DNA from 3 places in the Kitasatospora sp. NPDC085895 genome. Region 3 is predicted to be linked to each of the others. Evidence: riboswitches for the same ligand, from Rfam matches in the RefSeq annotation. Region 3 holds a riboswitch; each other region holds the start of a gene.
What was found. Region 3 has a riboswitch for cobalamin ahead of cobN (cobaltochelatase subunit CobN). Riboswitches for the same ligand answer to the same signal wherever they lie in the genome.

Region 1: it holds a riboswitch for cobalamin, as region 3 does, so the genes downstream of both, AB0442_RS35465 (HoxN/HupN/NixA family nickel/cobalt transporter) here and cobN (cobaltochelatase subunit CobN) in region 3, are expected to answer to the same signal.
Region 2: it holds a riboswitch for cobalamin, as region 3 does, so the genes downstream of both, AB0442_RS04730 (ribonucleoside-diphosphate reductase subunit alpha) here and cobN (cobaltochelatase subunit CobN) in region 3, are expected to answer to the same signal.

Annotation. Positions count from the first base shown of each region.
Region 1 is NZ_JBFBJY010000090.1:21,870-26,692, reverse strand. Features, by position in the region: gene AB0442_RS35475 (XRE family transcriptional regulator) at 1-423, opposite strand, end outside; gene AB0442_RS35470 (DMT family transporter) at 519-1,367, shown strand; gene AB0442_RS35465 (HoxN/HupN/NixA family nickel/cobalt transporter) at 1,408-2,523, opposite strand; cobalamin riboswitch at 2,555-2,759, opposite strand; gene AB0442_RS35460 (metalloregulator ArsR/SmtB family transcription factor) at 2,842-3,204, shown strand; gene AB0442_RS35455 (phosphatidylinositol-specific phospholipase C domain-containing protein) at 3,421-4,467, shown strand; gene AB0442_RS35450 (DNA-formamidopyrimidine glycosylase family protein) at 4,511-4,823, opposite strand, start outside.
Region 2 is NZ_JBFBJY010000005.1:63,604-68,426, forward strand. Features, by position in the region: gene AB0442_RS04725 (ribonucleotide-diphosphate reductase subunit beta) at 1-395, opposite strand, end outside; gene AB0442_RS04730 (ribonucleoside-diphosphate reductase subunit alpha) at 416-2,797, opposite strand; cobalamin riboswitch at 3,008-3,151, opposite strand; gene AB0442_RS04735 (LamG domain-containing protein) at 3,319-4,407, shown strand; gene AB0442_RS04740 (glycosyltransferase family 2 protein) at 4,756-4,823, shown strand, end outside.
Region 3 is NZ_JBFBJY010000014.1:98,230-103,052, reverse strand. Features, by position in the region: gene AB0442_RS12045 (precorrin-2 C(20)-methyltransferase) at 1-600, opposite strand, end outside; gene AB0442_RS12040 (precorrin-8X methylmutase) at 597-1,223, opposite strand; gene AB0442_RS12035 (hypothetical protein) at 1,220-2,446, opposite strand; cobalamin riboswitch at 2,531-2,682, shown strand; gene cobN (cobaltochelatase subunit CobN) at 3,114-4,823, shown strand, end outside.

The sequences.
Region 1 (4,823 bases), on a different contig from region 3:
GCCCTCCTCGACCCGGGCGATCTCCACGGTGCCCGCGGGGTGCGGGTCCGAGCCGTGCCCCTCCCCCGGCAGGATCAGCCACTGCCAGAGCTCCAGCGGGCCGGGCGCCTCGATGCCGTTGAGCAGCACCCCGGTGCCGCCCTTGGCGCCCGACCAGAGCTGGACGGCCTCGTCGTCGGGGACGATCCGCACGGTGGAGGTCTCGTCGTAGTCGAGCAGCCGGGCGATCGAGGCGCCGAGCGCGTCGGCGAGCCGGACGACGGTGCCCACGCTCGGGTTGGTCCTCCCCTGCTCGATCTGCACGATCATGCCGCGGCTCACCCCGGAGCGGGCCGCGAGTGCGTCGAGGGTGTGGCCGCGGTCGGCCCGCAGCCGCTTGAGGTTGCGCGCCAGGGCCTGGGTGATCAGATCGGGGTCGGGCATACCAGTCCAATGAATTGATTCGTCCGGTTCACTCTGTTGACCTAAGCTGCTGGGACACCGAGCGTCCACCCGACCGTACTCCGGAGTCCACTGTGCTGTCCCAGCTCCTCGCCCTCGCCGCCAGCCTGCTGTGGGGCATGGCCGACTACGGGGGCGGCTCGCTCACCCGCCGGCTGTCCGCGCTGACCGTGGTGGTCGCCTCGCAGGCCGCCGCGGCCGTCCTGCTCGTCCTGGCCGTCCTCGCCGTCGGCGGCGCGGGCGGGGCCACCGCCGACCTCTGGTACGCGGTGGCGGCGGGGGTGATCGGGCCGTTCGCCCTCCTCGCCTTCTACCGCGCCCTCGCGCTCGGGCCCATGGGGGTGGTCTCGCCGCTGGCGACCGTCGGCGTCGCGGTGCCGGTCGGGCTCGGGCTGCTGCTCGGGGAGCGCCCCGGCCCGGCGCAGGCCGCCGGCATCGCGGTCGCCGTGCTCGGCGTCGCCCTGGCCGGCGGTCCGCGTCGCGGCGGCGGCACGGTCGGCCTGCGGGTGCTGGTGCTGACGCTGTCGGCGGCCCTCGGCATGGGCACGGCGATGGCCCTGGTCGCCCGGGCCTCCGACGGCGGCGGGCTGCTGCTCGTGCTGTGCGTGCAGCGGCTCTGCAACGTGGCGGTCGGCGGCGGCGTCCTGCTGGCCGGGCGCCGTGGGCGGGAGCCCGGTGCGCCGGGGGCGCTGCGGCGGAGCCTGCCCGCGCTGACCGCGGTCGGGGTGGCCGACGTCGCCGCGAACGCCGCCTTCGCCGCCGCCTCGCACCGCGGGTCGGTGGCCGTCGCCGCGGTGCTGGCCTCGCTCTACCCCGTGGTCACCGCGCTGATGGCCCGGGGCCTGCTCAAGGAGCGGCTGCGGCGCGTCCAACTGCTCGGCGCGGGCCTCGCGGTGGCGGGCACGCTGCTGCTGGCGGCGGGCTGACACCCCGTCCGCCGCTCGGCGCGGCCGCCCGCGGGCCATCTCAGCCCGCCCCGCCGGGCGTCCAGCGCTGCTCGACCCGGGCGATCCGCCAGTAGCCGATCGCCGCCGCCCACACCACCACGAACAGGCCGACGATGACGAAGCCGACGTTGTCCAGGCTGAGTCCGGCGATCCAGCCGCTCACCGGGTCGGTCAGGCCCAGCTTGTCGTGCAGCACCGCGACGAGCTCGATCGTGCCGATGACGAAGGCCACCGCGATCGACAGGCCGGTGATGGCGAGGTTGTAGAACACCTTGCGGACGGGGTTGGAGAACGCCCACTGGTAGGCGAAGTTCATGAACGTGCCGTCGAGGGTGTCGAACAGGCTCATCCCGGCGGCGAACAGCAGCGGCAGGCAGACGATCGCGTACCAGGGCAGGCCCGCCGCGGCGCCCGAGCCGGCCATCACCATCAGCGTCACCTCGGTGGCGGTGTCGAAGCCGAGGCCCAGCACCATGCCGACCGGGAACATCTGGCCGGGGCGGGAGATCGAGCGGGTGGCGCGGCGCAGGACGCGGTTCATCAGGCCGCGCGAGTCGAGCTGCCGTTCGAGCTCCGCCTCGTCGAAGGTGCCGGCCCGCATCGCCCGGAAGACCCGCAGGATGCCGAGCAGGGCCGCCAGGTTGAGCGCGGCGATCAGGTAGAGGAAGGCGCCGGAGGCGGTGGTGCCGATGGTGCCGAGCACCTGGTGGGTGGTCGAGCCGTCGTCCATCAGCACCCCGGCCAGCTGGGCGCCGCCCGCGACCAGGGCGGCCATCAGCACCACCATCGACGAGTGGCCGAGGGCGAACCAGAAGCCCACCGAGACCGGTCTCCGGCCGTCGGCCATCAGCTTGCGGGTGGTGTTGTCGATCACCGCGATGTGGTCGGCGTCGAAGGCGTGCCGCATGCCCAGGGTGTAGGCGGTGATGCCGAGTCCGGCGCCGAACACCTGGGTGCCGACCTCGTAGCGCTCCGGCACGACCAGCAGGAAGAGCGTGCCGAAGGCGGCCACGTGCATCGCCAGGATGACCGCCAGCAGACCGGCCGTGCGGAGGGTGTCCTCCCGTCGCCAGCGGAAGGCGGGCAGGCCGGGGGCGGTCGGCGGCGCGGCCGTACCGGTTGCGGGCAGGGTCATCTGCGGTTCACGCTCCAACACCTCGTGGAATGACGTCGTGAGGTGCCGTGGCCGGTCTCCTGGCTCACGGGGAGGTTCTGACGGTGCCCGTACCCGGCCTTCCCGGGCGCGCCTGCGCCCAGTGACCCGCGAGGGGTACGGATTGACTCCCCGTTCACAGTGGCGAGGGCCGCTCCGGACTCGGACCCCGAGGTCCTGCACCGGTCTTCCCGAACACCACGGCTGCTCCACCGTAGGGGTGACGGACCGACAGCTGCAAGCCTGCACAACCGCGCAGGTGTCGTAGATCACGGCCGGTCGGCCTGCGAGAATGCCGCCATGCACCTCCTCCCCGCCGATCGCGCAGGCCACCGCACCATCGACGGGCACCGGGTCTGCGAGGCGATCGCCGGGATCGGCGACACCGGGCGGGTCCGGGCCTGGGCGGAGCTGTTCGGCCTGCTCGCCGACCCGGGGCGGCTGGCGCTGCTGCTCGCCCTGCACACCACCGGGCCGCTGGCCGTCACCGACCTGGCGCTGGCCACCGGGATGCGCGATCCGGCGGTCTCCCAGGCGCTGCGGCTGCTGCGCGCCGCGGGCGTGGTCGAGGGCGAGCGGGACGGCCGGGTGGTGCGCTACCGGCTGACCGACACCGCGGTGGCCGAGGTGCTGGAACACGGGGTGCTGGGGCGTGCCGACTGAGCGCCCGCCCGGAACGACCGCCCGCACGGCAGGAACCCCTGCACGGCACGGACCCCTGCACGGAATGAGGGCTTCCTGACGGTTTGTCAGTGGGACGGGGGGTCAGCTTCAGCCAAGTTTTCTTGTCATGTCACCTCGAAGCCGTTCCGGTGGCCCATGCTTCCGGAGGCGGTCCGTCCGGCCCGCCGTCCCCAGGCTCCTGACGAGGAGACACCCGTGAAGCTTCGCCGTACGTTCGCCGTGGGGCTGCTGGCCGCGGCCGCCACCCTGCTCCCCGCGCACCAGTCCGGCGCCGCCACCGGCGGCGGCCTGCCGTTCGGTTCGGCCACCGCCGTCGGGATCCACAACACCTACGACCCGGCCGCCTTCCCCTTCCTCGCGCAGAGCCTGGACACCGGCACCGGCATGATCGAGCTCGACGCGTGGACGGACACCGTCACCAAGGAGTGGAAGGTCAGCCACTCCAACCCGCTCGGCAACGCCAACAACTGCACCGCCGCCACCGGCCCGGCGACGCTGTACAGCGGCGGCACCAACAAGGACCTCGAGTACTGCCTCGACGACCTGCGGATCTGGCTCGCCGCCCACCCGTCCAGCGGCCCGCTCGTCGTCAAGCTGGAGCTCAAGGGCGGGTTCGCCGCCAACCGCGGCATGGGCCCGGCCCAGCTGGACGCCCTGATAGCCGCCCACCTCGGCAGCGCCGTCTTCCGCCCCGCCGACCTGCTCGCCAAGCCCGGCGGCGGCAGCTACCCGAACCTCGACGAGGCCGCGAAGGCCGGCAACTGGCCCACCCGCGACGCCCTCGCCGGCCGGGTCCTGGTGGACGTCATCCCCGGCACCGTCGAGGAGGGCAACCCCTTCGACACCCTGCACACCGACGTCGAGTACAGCCGCTACCTGCGCGACCTCGCGGCGGCCGGCAGGGCCGGCCAGGCCCAGGTCTTCCCGGTGGTGCACGGCGCCGTCTCCGGCGACCCGCGCAACGCCTACGGCGAGACCAGCATCCGGCCCTGGTTCGTGGTCTTCGACGGCGACGCCTCGGCGTACGTCGGCGGCATCGACACCGGCTGGTACGACGCCCGCCACTACCTGCTGGTCATGACCGACGCCCACAACGTGGCGCCCGCCATCAGCTCCACCGACCCCACGGCCGACCAGGCCCGGGCCCGGGTGACCCAGCTCGCGGCCGCCCACGCCAGCATCGTCTCCAGCGACTGGCGCAAGCTGCCCCAGGTGCAGTCCATGGTGCTGCCGCGCGGCTGACGGACCGTCGCCCTGCCCGGCCGGCGGCCGGGCAGGGCCGCGCTCAGCGCCGCTGGCAGCCGGGGCACCAGAAGAGGTTGCGGGCCGCCAGCGACTCGGTGCGCACCGGTGTCCCGCAGACCAGGCAGGGCATGTCGGTGCGGCGGTAGACGTACACCTCGCCGCCGTGGTCGTCGACCCGCGGCGGCCGGCCCATCGCCTCCGGCGTGTGCTCCGGGCGGACGGTGTCGATCCGGCCCGCGCCGACGCCCGCGTGCATCAGGGCGACCAGGTCGGCCCAGATCGCGTCCCACTCCTCGCGGGTGATCCTGCGGCCCTCGCGGTGCGGGCTGATGCCGAGGCGGAAGAGCACCTCG
Region 2 (4,823 bases), on a different contig from region 3:
ATGGAGGGGATGTTCTCCACCGCCGCGAAGGCCGCCGCACGGTCGTCCGGGTCGGGCAGGTAGGTGTCGAGCAGCGTCAGGTAGAACTGGACGTGCACGGCCTCCTCGAACAGCTGCCGGGACAGGTAGAGCCGGGCCTCGGGGGAGTTGATGTGCTTGTAGAGGCTCAGCACCACGTTGTTGGCGACGATCGAGTCACCGGTCGCGAAGAAGGCGACCAGCCGGCCGATCATGTGCCGCTCGCCCTCGCTCAGCTTGGCGAGGTCGGCGACGTCGGAGTGCAGGTCCACCTCCTCCACCGTCCAGGTGTTCTTGATGGCGTCGCGGTACCGGTCGTAGAACGACGGGTAGCGCATCGGGCGCAGCGTCAGCTCGAAGCCCGGGTCGAGCAGCATCTTCTGGCGGTCTTCGGTGCTCACTGGCAGGCCTCGCAGGACTCGGGGTTCTCCAGGGAGCAGGCGATGGCGTCCTGCTCGGCCTGGCTCATGGTCGGCGCGGGCACCGGCACGGCGGCGCGGGCGCCCGTGGCGGCCTGCGCGATCCGGGTGGCCGGGCGCGACCGCAGGTAGTACGTGGTCTTCAGGCCGACCTTCCAGGCGTACGCGTACATCGAGCTGAGCTTGCCGATGGTCGGCGCCGCCATGAAGAGGTTCAGCGACTGGCTCTGGTCGATGTACGGCATGCGGGCCGCGGCCAGGTCGATCAGCGCGCGCTGGGGCAGCTCCCACGCCGTGCGGTACAGCGAACGGACCTCGGCGGGCAGCCAGTTGAGGTCCTGCACCGAGCCGTTGGTCTCGCGCAGCGCGTCCCGGGTCTGCTGGTCCCAGACGCCGAGCTCCTTGAGCTCGCGCACCAGGTACGGGTTGACCTGGAGGAACTCGCCGGAGAGCGTCTCGCGCTTGAACAGGTTGGACACCTGCGGCTCGATGCACTCGTACACGCCGGCGATGGAGGCGATGGTGGCGGTCGGCGCGATCGCCAGCAGCAGCGAGTTGCGCAGGCCGGTCTCGGCGATCCGGGCGCGCAGCGCGTCCCAGCGCTCCGTCCACTGCGGGGCGGCACCGAAGTGGTCGATGTGCAGCTCGCCGCGGGCCGCGCGGGTCTCGCCGTACGCCTCGTGGCGGCCGAACTGCTCGGCGAGGTCCGCGGAGCGCTCGTAGGCGGTGAGCATGATGCGCTCGGAGATCAGGGTGGAGAGGGTCTTCGCCTCGGCGGAGTCGAAGTCGATCCGCAGCTGGAAGAAGACGTCCTGCAGGCCCATCACGCCGAGGCCGACCGGCCGCCAGCGGGAGTTGGAGGTGCCCGCCTCGGTGGTCGGGTAGAAGTTGATGTCGATGACCCGGTCGAGGAAGGTCACCGCGGTGCGGACGGTGGCGTCCAGGCGCTCCCAGTCCATCGCGTTCAGCAGGTCGGCGGCGGTGGCGCCGGCGGCCACGTGGGCGCCCAGGTTCACCGAGCCGAGGTTGCAGACGGCCGTCTCGGAGTCGTCGGTGACCTCCAGGATCTCCGTGCACAGGTTGGAGGAGTGCACGGTGCGGCCGGGCAGCGCGGTCTGGTTGGCGGCCCGGTTGGAGGCGTCCTTGAAGGTCATCCAGCCGTTGCCGGTCTGCGCCAGGGTGCGCATCATGCGGGCGTACAGGGTCTGCGCCGGGATGGTGCGGACGGCCTTGCCGGCCTGCTCGGCCTTGCGGTACGCCTCGTCGAAGTCGGCGCCCCACAGGTCGACCAGCTCGGGCACGTCGGCGGGGGAGAACAGCGACCAGTCCTCGTCGGCGTTCACCCGGCGCATGAACTCGTCCGGGATCCAGTGCGCCAGGTTGAGGTTGTGGGTGCGCCGGGCCTCCTCGCCGGTGTTGTCGCGGAGCTCCAGGAACTCCTCGATGTCGGCGTGCCAGGTCTCCAGGTAGACGCAGGCCGCGCCCTTGCGGCGGCCGCCCTGGTTGACCGCGGCGACCGAGGAGTCCAGGGTGCGCAGGAACGGCACGATGCCGTTCGACTGGCCGTTGGTGCCGCGGATCAGGCTGCCGCGGGAGCGGATCCGCGAGTAGGACAGGCCGATGCCGCCGGCGTGCTTGGACAGCCGGGCGATCTGCGCGTAGCGGTTGTAGATCGAGTCCAGGTTGTCCAGCGGCGAGTCCAGCAGGTAGCAGGACGACATCTGGGGGTGCTTGGTACCGGAGTTGAACAGCGTCGGAGAGGACGTCAGGTACTCCAGACGGCTCATCAGCCGGTAGAGCTCGGCCACCTCGGCCACCGACTGCTCGGTGTCGCCGACCGCGAGACCGGCCGCCACGCGCAGCAGGAAGTACTGCGGGGTCTCGACCACCTTGCGGGTGATCGGGTGGCGCAGCAGGTAGCGGGACTGCACGGTGCGCAGGCCGAAGTACTCGAAGCGGTCGTCGCCCTGCAGGTCGACCAGCGCGTCGAAGGCGGCCGCGTGCTTGGCCACGAAGGCCGCGGTGGTGTCGCCGATCAGGCCCTCGGCGTGGCCGACGGCGATCGAGGCGGCGAAGGTGACCGCGCCCTGGGAGACCGCCTCGTCGCGGATCTCCAGCGCCAGCAGGCGGGCCGCGAGCTTCGAGTACTGCGGGTCCTCGGCGATCATCGACGCGGCGGCCTCCACGGCCAGCCCGCGGAGCTCGGCGAAGTCCGAACCGGCGTGGCGGCCGCGCAGCGCGGCGGCGGCGACGTGGCCGGGGTCCACCTGGGGGAGGTCGGTGCTGCGGTCGGTGAGCAGCCGGAGCAGCGCGGCACCGGGGTCGGGCCGGTCGTTGTCGGCGGATCCCTGGGAGGGCAGGGTGACTGAGGCAGCGACGGTCAAGGCGCACTCTCTCCTGTGGCGGCAGCGGACGCTTCGGACACCCCCGGGCCGGGGGCCGGGGGCGCGTCCGGGCATGCGCGTGGCAGGGGGGACCGGCACCGCCCGACGGTGTCGGGGGTGCGCGTCGCCACCCGGCCCACCCGCGAGGCCCGGACGTACAGCTGTGCTTCATGGCATCTGCGGGGAAGCCGGTGGCACACCGTCGGCAGGCCCTCGGACTGCGCGGGCCCGGGCGTTCACGGGCCTGCTCACCGTTGCGGGGCAGTCCCGGACTTGCACCGGGTTCCCCTGCGTCGACAGCGAGAGTGAGCATACATGTTGTGGTGTCTCCCTGATGTACCCCCATATCTTGTGCACGCAGCGTGTCGCGTCCGTGGCTGGACACACTCCGGTGGGCGCAGTGCGCACATCCGACCCGCCCCTGACCCACCCGTTGCGCTCACGGAACGGTCACCACCCGAGACTGCGCCGCACCCCATGGCCTACGATCTCTGGCCATGAGTGACGGTACGGGGGCCACGCCCGGTTGGACGGGTCAGCCCGGGTCCCAGGGGGGACCGGCGAATCCCGCGGAGCAGGGGGCACAGGGTGCCCAGTCCTTCCCGCCGCAGGCCGGCTTCGGCACGCCGCCCGGCTTCCCCGCGCAGGCGTCGCACCAGCAGTGGCCGCTGCCCCAGCAGGCGCAGACCGCGATCCCGGACTGGGAGGCGCTGGCCCAGCAGCACGAGGCCTCGTCGCGCCGAAAGAAGCTGATCTGGACGGGCGGCATCGTGCTCACCGCCTGCGTCCTCGGCGGGGCGGTCGGTCTGGCCGTCATGAAGGGCGTGCACGGCGGCACTCCGGAGACCGGCGCATCGTCCAGCGCCTCGGCCTCGGCGCACCCGTCCGGCTCGGTCCCCGCCAACTCGCCGACCGTGCCCGGCCAGCCCGACCTGCTGGCCGACAAGTCCGGTCAGGCGAACCTCGCCATCGGCCCGGACGCGCAGCTCGCCGAGGTGGAGGGCGGTTATGCGCTGCGCATGCGGAGCAACAACAACTCCTACGCCCAGTCGGCGAACCAGCTGGTCGACGTCGGCAAGAGCTTCTCGATCGCGGCATGGGTCTACAACGAGGCGCCCGGCGGATCGCGCACGGCGATCAGCCAGGGCGACGGCATCTCGTACTCCTTCGACCTGTCCCGCGACGACGCCAGCGGCAAGAAGGCGTGGGCGTTCCGGGTGCAGACCGCGGACGGCGGCGCCGACGGCACGGTCGTCCAGGCGGTGGCCCCAGAGAGCCTGGAGACGGTGACGCAGTGGGTGCTGCTCACCGCGGTCTACGACGCCGGCCAGCGCACCATCACGCTCTACGTGAACGGCGCGCAGGCGGCCACCGCCAAGCTCAACGGCCCCATCTGGGCCGGGCCCGGTCCGCTGCAGCTCGGCCGCAGCCGGCACCACGGGATCTGGGGCGACAACTGGGCCGGCGTGGTCGGGCGGATCCTGGTCTGGAAGGAGCCGCTGAACCCCCAGCAGGTCGCCAGCCTCAAGTCCGGCGGTACGGGCCTCAGCGCCAAGCCGGTCAACTCCTGGCTCGTCGGCGGCTGATCCGCCGCCGGGGGAGGCCACGGCCGGGGCCGTGGCCTCCCTCACGCCTGCCGCGGTGTCACCAGCGTTCGGGGTGTGAAAAGATGGCGCCCGAGCGAACGGGGATGGCGGCATCAGGCCGAGTGGGGGCGCATCGGTTTCGGAAGTGCCCGCGCGCGGCCGGCCGGAACCCCCGGCGAGTTCAGGCGAGCAGGAGACGGCCCGGCAGAGACGGCCGTCGTCCGCGGAGCGGCCCGCGGCCTGACCGACCGTCGGGCCGTCCCGACCTGTCGTCGGATGCCCGGCCCCGGAACGGCTGCTCACCAGGGGGCGGGGCGAGCAGTTGCTTTTTTCGGGGGGAATAAGAGCGTGAACACTCTGTCCATCGTGATTCCCGCGCTCAACGAGGCGTCAAACCTTCCCGCGGTGATGGGCAC
Region 3 (4,823 bases):
GGCCGGGAAGGTCCGGCCGAGCTTCATGATCACCGCGGAGTCGGCGGAGGCGATCCGGGCGGCGAGCTCCTCCTCCGGCAGGGTGCCGGGGATGATCGTCAGGGTCTCCTCGGCCTCCACCAGGGCGCTGCCGAGCCGGGCCGCGGCGGCGCTGACCGAGGTCACGCCGGGCACCACCTCGGTCGGGTAGCGGTGGGCGAGGCGCTTGTGCATGTGCTGGTACGAGCCGTAGAAGAGCGGGTCGCCCTCGGCGAGGACGACGACGTTCCGGCCGGCGTCCAGGTGGGCGGCGAGCCGGGCGGACGCCTCCTCGTAGAAGTCGTCCAGGGCGCCGCGGTAGCCGCCGGGGTGGTCGGTGGTCTCCACGGTGATCGGGTAGACCAGCTTCTCCTCGATCTGGCCGCCGGTCAGGTAGCGGTCGGCGATCGAGCGGGCGATGGAGCGGCCGTGCCGGGCGCTGTGGTAGGCCACCACGTCGGCCTTGCCGATGAGTTCGGCGGCGCGGACGGTGACCAGCGAGGGGTCGCCGGGGCCGAGGCCGACGCCGTACAGCCGGCCGGTCCGCCGGTCGGTCTGCTGCCCGGTCTGCTGCTCGGTCACTCTTCTTCACTCGCAATCGCGTTGATCGCGGCGGCGGCGATCGCACTGCCGCCGCGCCGGCCGCGGACCACCAGGTGCTCCAGGCCGGACGGGTGCTCGGCCAGGGCCTGCTTGGACTCGGCGGCGCCGATGAAGCCGACGGGCACGCCGATCACCGCGGCCGGGCGGGGCGCGCCGGCCTCGATCATCTCCAGCAGCCGGAAGAGCGAGGTCGGCGCGTTGCCGACGGCCACCACGGCACCCTCCAGCCTGGGCAGCCACAGCTCCATGGCGGCGGCGCTGCGGGTGTTGCCGGTCTTCCGCGCGAGCTCGGGCACCGACGGGTCGGTGAGGGTGCAGATCACCTCGTTGTCGGCGGGCAGCCGCTTGCGGGTGACACCGCTGGCGACCATGTTGACGTCGCAGAGGATCGGCGCACCGGCGTGCAGCGCCTTGCGGGCCGAGGCGACCACACCGGGCGAGTAGACCAGGTCCTCGACCAGGTCGGTCATGCCGCAGGCGTGGATCATCCGCACCGCGACCTGCGAGACGTCGGCGGGCAGGGCGGCCAGGTCGGCCTCGGCCCGGATGGTGGCAAAGGACTGCCGGTAGATGGCGGCGCCGTCCTTCTCGTACTCGATCACGTGGTCCTCCGGGCCTCGGCGACCGCCTCGGCCATCTCTTCCGTCGTCACATCCACTGGCGTCACATCCATGGGCCGGTCCGGTGTCCCGACCGGTGCCACCCGGTAGCCCTGCCCGGTGGCGAGCACGTCCACCCATCGCCCGGAGGGGTGGCCGCAGCGCCGTTCGCAGCCCGACCAGTGCACCGGCAGGCCACCGCCGTCCGCACGTTCCAGGGCGCGGGCCGCGTCGCCGCGCACGTCGGCGAGCGACTTGCCGCAGCCGGGCAGGCCGGTGCAGGCGGTGGCGCGGTCCCAGGCGGTGCCGGGCCCGGTCAGGAAGCCGGCCGCGGCGAGCTCGGCGAGGGCGGCGGGGCCGACGCCGGGCAGGACGGCGCCGCGCCAGGGCGTCAGCCGGACCTCGCCGGCGGACAGCCCGGCGAGCAGCCGCCACTGTGCGGCGGTGGCCCGCCCGAAGCGCGTCCCGACCGAGAGGCCTCCGGGCAGCACCCCGAGCGGCGGGTGTCCGCCGGACAGCGGGGGCAGCGGCAGGTCGCCGGGCGGGAGGAGTTCGGGGACCTCGCGCAGGTGCCAGGCCCTGGTGCCGGTGGTGCGCAGCGCGTCGAGGAAGTCCCGGGCGGCGTCCAGGGCGGCGTCCACGGCCTGTGCGGCCGGCACCGCGCGGACGGTCGTCTCGCGGCCGAGCCGCAGCAGGGCGGTGCCGCCAGGCGCTGCGATCAATGTCACATCGGCGTTCAGGGCGGCGACATCGCCGCGGCCGTCGTCCAGGGCGAAGAGGAACTTGCCGGAGAGCGCGGCCGCCCAGGGCGCCGCGCAGAGCTTCGCGTCCAGCTCGCGCACCCGGGCCGCGGTGTCGGCGTGCCCCTCGGCGTCGAGGCCGGCGGTCGGCGAGGCGACGATGTTGCGCACCCGCTCGTGGGTGTCGGAGGGCAGCAGGCCGACGGCCCGCAGCCGGTCGGCGAGTTCCGCGCCGCAGGCCGAAGCCAGGCCGCGCAGTTGGACGTTGCCGCGCGAGGTGGTCTCCAGTGCGCCGTCGCCGAGCGCCTCTGCCGCATCGGCCAGCGCCGCCGCCTGACGGCTCGTCAGCAGTCCGCCGGGGACGCGGATGCGGGCGAGGGCGCCGTCGTCGGCCGTGTGCAGACGAAGGGCCCCCGGACAGGCGTCCGACCGGCCCCGGTCGGGCACGGCGGAGCCCGCCCCGGCGGGGTCGGGAGTCGGTGGCATGGCGGCGAGCATACAGATTGTCCGACGGGGCGCCCCGTCGTCTGGATCACAGTCCGCGCGCAGTCCCGCGGCCGTCCGCCACCCCGTACGATGCTGCCGGACGGTCCGTGCGGGCCGTCCGACGCCAGCGACGGCAAGCGGAGGAAACCGGTGCAAATCCGGTGCGGTCCCGCCACTGTAACCACGGCTCAGCCGCCGTGGAGCCAGGAACTCCCGCCGTCCTCCACCAGCCCGGGGCGCGGACCCCGAGGAAGGCCCGACCTGTGCGCTGCCGCATGCCCGGCTCCGCCGTCCCGCCCGGACGCGCCGAGCCGTCGCCCGCCGTCCCGGGGACCCCGGCGGCGGTCCGCCGCACCCCCGGGGCGCGTCTTCAACGGTCACGGGTGCACCACAAGGGGCGCGGGGAACTGCGCGATCCGGGGCGGGTGTCACGACGGCACGGGCCGAGCCGTGGTCTGCACGGTGGGCCGCATCCGGATTGCGCAGTTCTCCCCCGGCCTTCGGCCGGGAGGTGCCCCCACACGCCCCCTGGAACGACGGCCCGAGCGCCCTTGAAGACAGGCCCTCGCACCGCACCCCGCTCCGCCCCGCGCACCCGGCTGCCGCACCCGGCCCCGGTGCGCCGCCGCACGCCGTGGAACACCGACCAGGCCGGGAGGCCCTCCGCATGATCCTGCTGCTGTCGACCTCCGACACCGACCTGCTGAGCGCCCGCGCCTCGCAGGGCCCCGTCCGCTACCGGCTCGGCAACCCGGCCCGGCTGTCCGCCGAGGAGCTGCCCGCCCTGGTCGAGGGCACCGACCTGGTCGTCGTCCGCCTGCTCGGCGGCCGCCGCGCCTGGGAGGACGGCCTGGACGCGCTGCTCGCCGGGCCCCGCCCGGTCGTCGTGCTGACGGGCGAGCAGGCCCCGGACGCCCAGCTGATGGAGCTCTCCACCGTCCCGGCCGGCATCGCCGCCGAGGCGCACGCCTACCTCGCGCACGGCGGCCCGACCAACCTCGCCGAGCTCGGCGCCTTCCTCTCCGACACCGTGCTGCTCACCGGCCACGGCTTCGCCCCGCCCGCCTCCGCCCCGGCCTGGGGCCCGCTGGAGCGTCAGGCCCGCACCTCGGACGGCCCGCTGGTCGCCGTGCTCTACTACCGCGCCCACCACATGAGCGGGAACACCGCCTTCGTCGAGACGCTGTGCAGCGCGATCGAGGACGAGGGCGCCCGCGCGCTGCCGCTGTACTGCTCCTCGCTGCGCGGCGCCGAGCCGGAGCTGCTCGCCGAACTCGGCCGGGCCGACGCCATCGTCACCACCGTGCTCGCCGCGGGCGGCACCCGGCCCGCCGACGCGCAGGCCGGCGGCGACGAGGAGGCCTGGGACGCGGGCGCGCTCGCCGCCCTCGACCGGCCGATCCTGCAGGCCCTGTGCCTGACCTGGTCGCGCTCGCAGTGGGAGGAGAGCGACGACGGCCTCTCCCCGCTGGACACCGCCACCCAGGTCGCCGTCCCGGAGTTCGACGGCCGTCTGATCACCGTGCCGTTCTCCTTCAAGGAGCTGGACGAGGACGGCCTCACCGTCTACCGCGCCGACGCCGAGCGCTCCGCCCGGGTCGCCGGCATCGCCGTCCGGCACGCCCGGCTGCGCCACACCCCGGCGGCCGAGCGCCGTCTCGCCCTGGTGCTCTCCGCGTACCCGACCAAGCACGCCCGGGTCGGCAACGCGGTCGGCCTGGACACCCCGGCCAGCGCGGTGCGCCTGCTGCACCGCCTCCGCGAGGAGGGCATGGACCTGGGCACCGACCTGCCGGGCCTGGACACGACCTCCACCTCGCACGAGGGCGACGAGCTGATCCACGCGCTGATCGCGGCCGGCGGCTACGACCAGGACTGGCTGACCGAGGACCAGCTCGCCCGCAACCCCGTCCGCATCCCCGCCGCCGACTACCGCCGCTGGTACGCCGCCCTGCCGCAGGGTCTGCGCGAGCAGGTCGAGGAGCACTGGGGCCCGGCCCCCGGCGAGCTGTACGTGGACCGCTCGCAGAACCCGGACGGCGACATCGTGCTCGCCGCGATCCGCTCCGGGAACCTGCTCGTCCTCATCCAGCCGCCGCGCGGCTTCGGCGAGAACCCGGTCGCGATCTACCACGACCCGGACCTGCCGCCCAGCCACCACTACCTGGCCGCGTACCGCTGGATCGCCGCCGCCCAGGAGGACGGCGGCTTCGGCGCGCACGCCGTGATCCACCTCGGCAAGCACGGCAACCTGGAGTGGCTGCCCGGCAAGACGGCCGCGCTGTCCGCCGAGTGCGGCCCGGACGCCGTCCTCGGCGACCTGCCGCTGATCTACCCCTTCCTGGTCAACGATCCGGGCGAGGGCACCCAGGCCAAG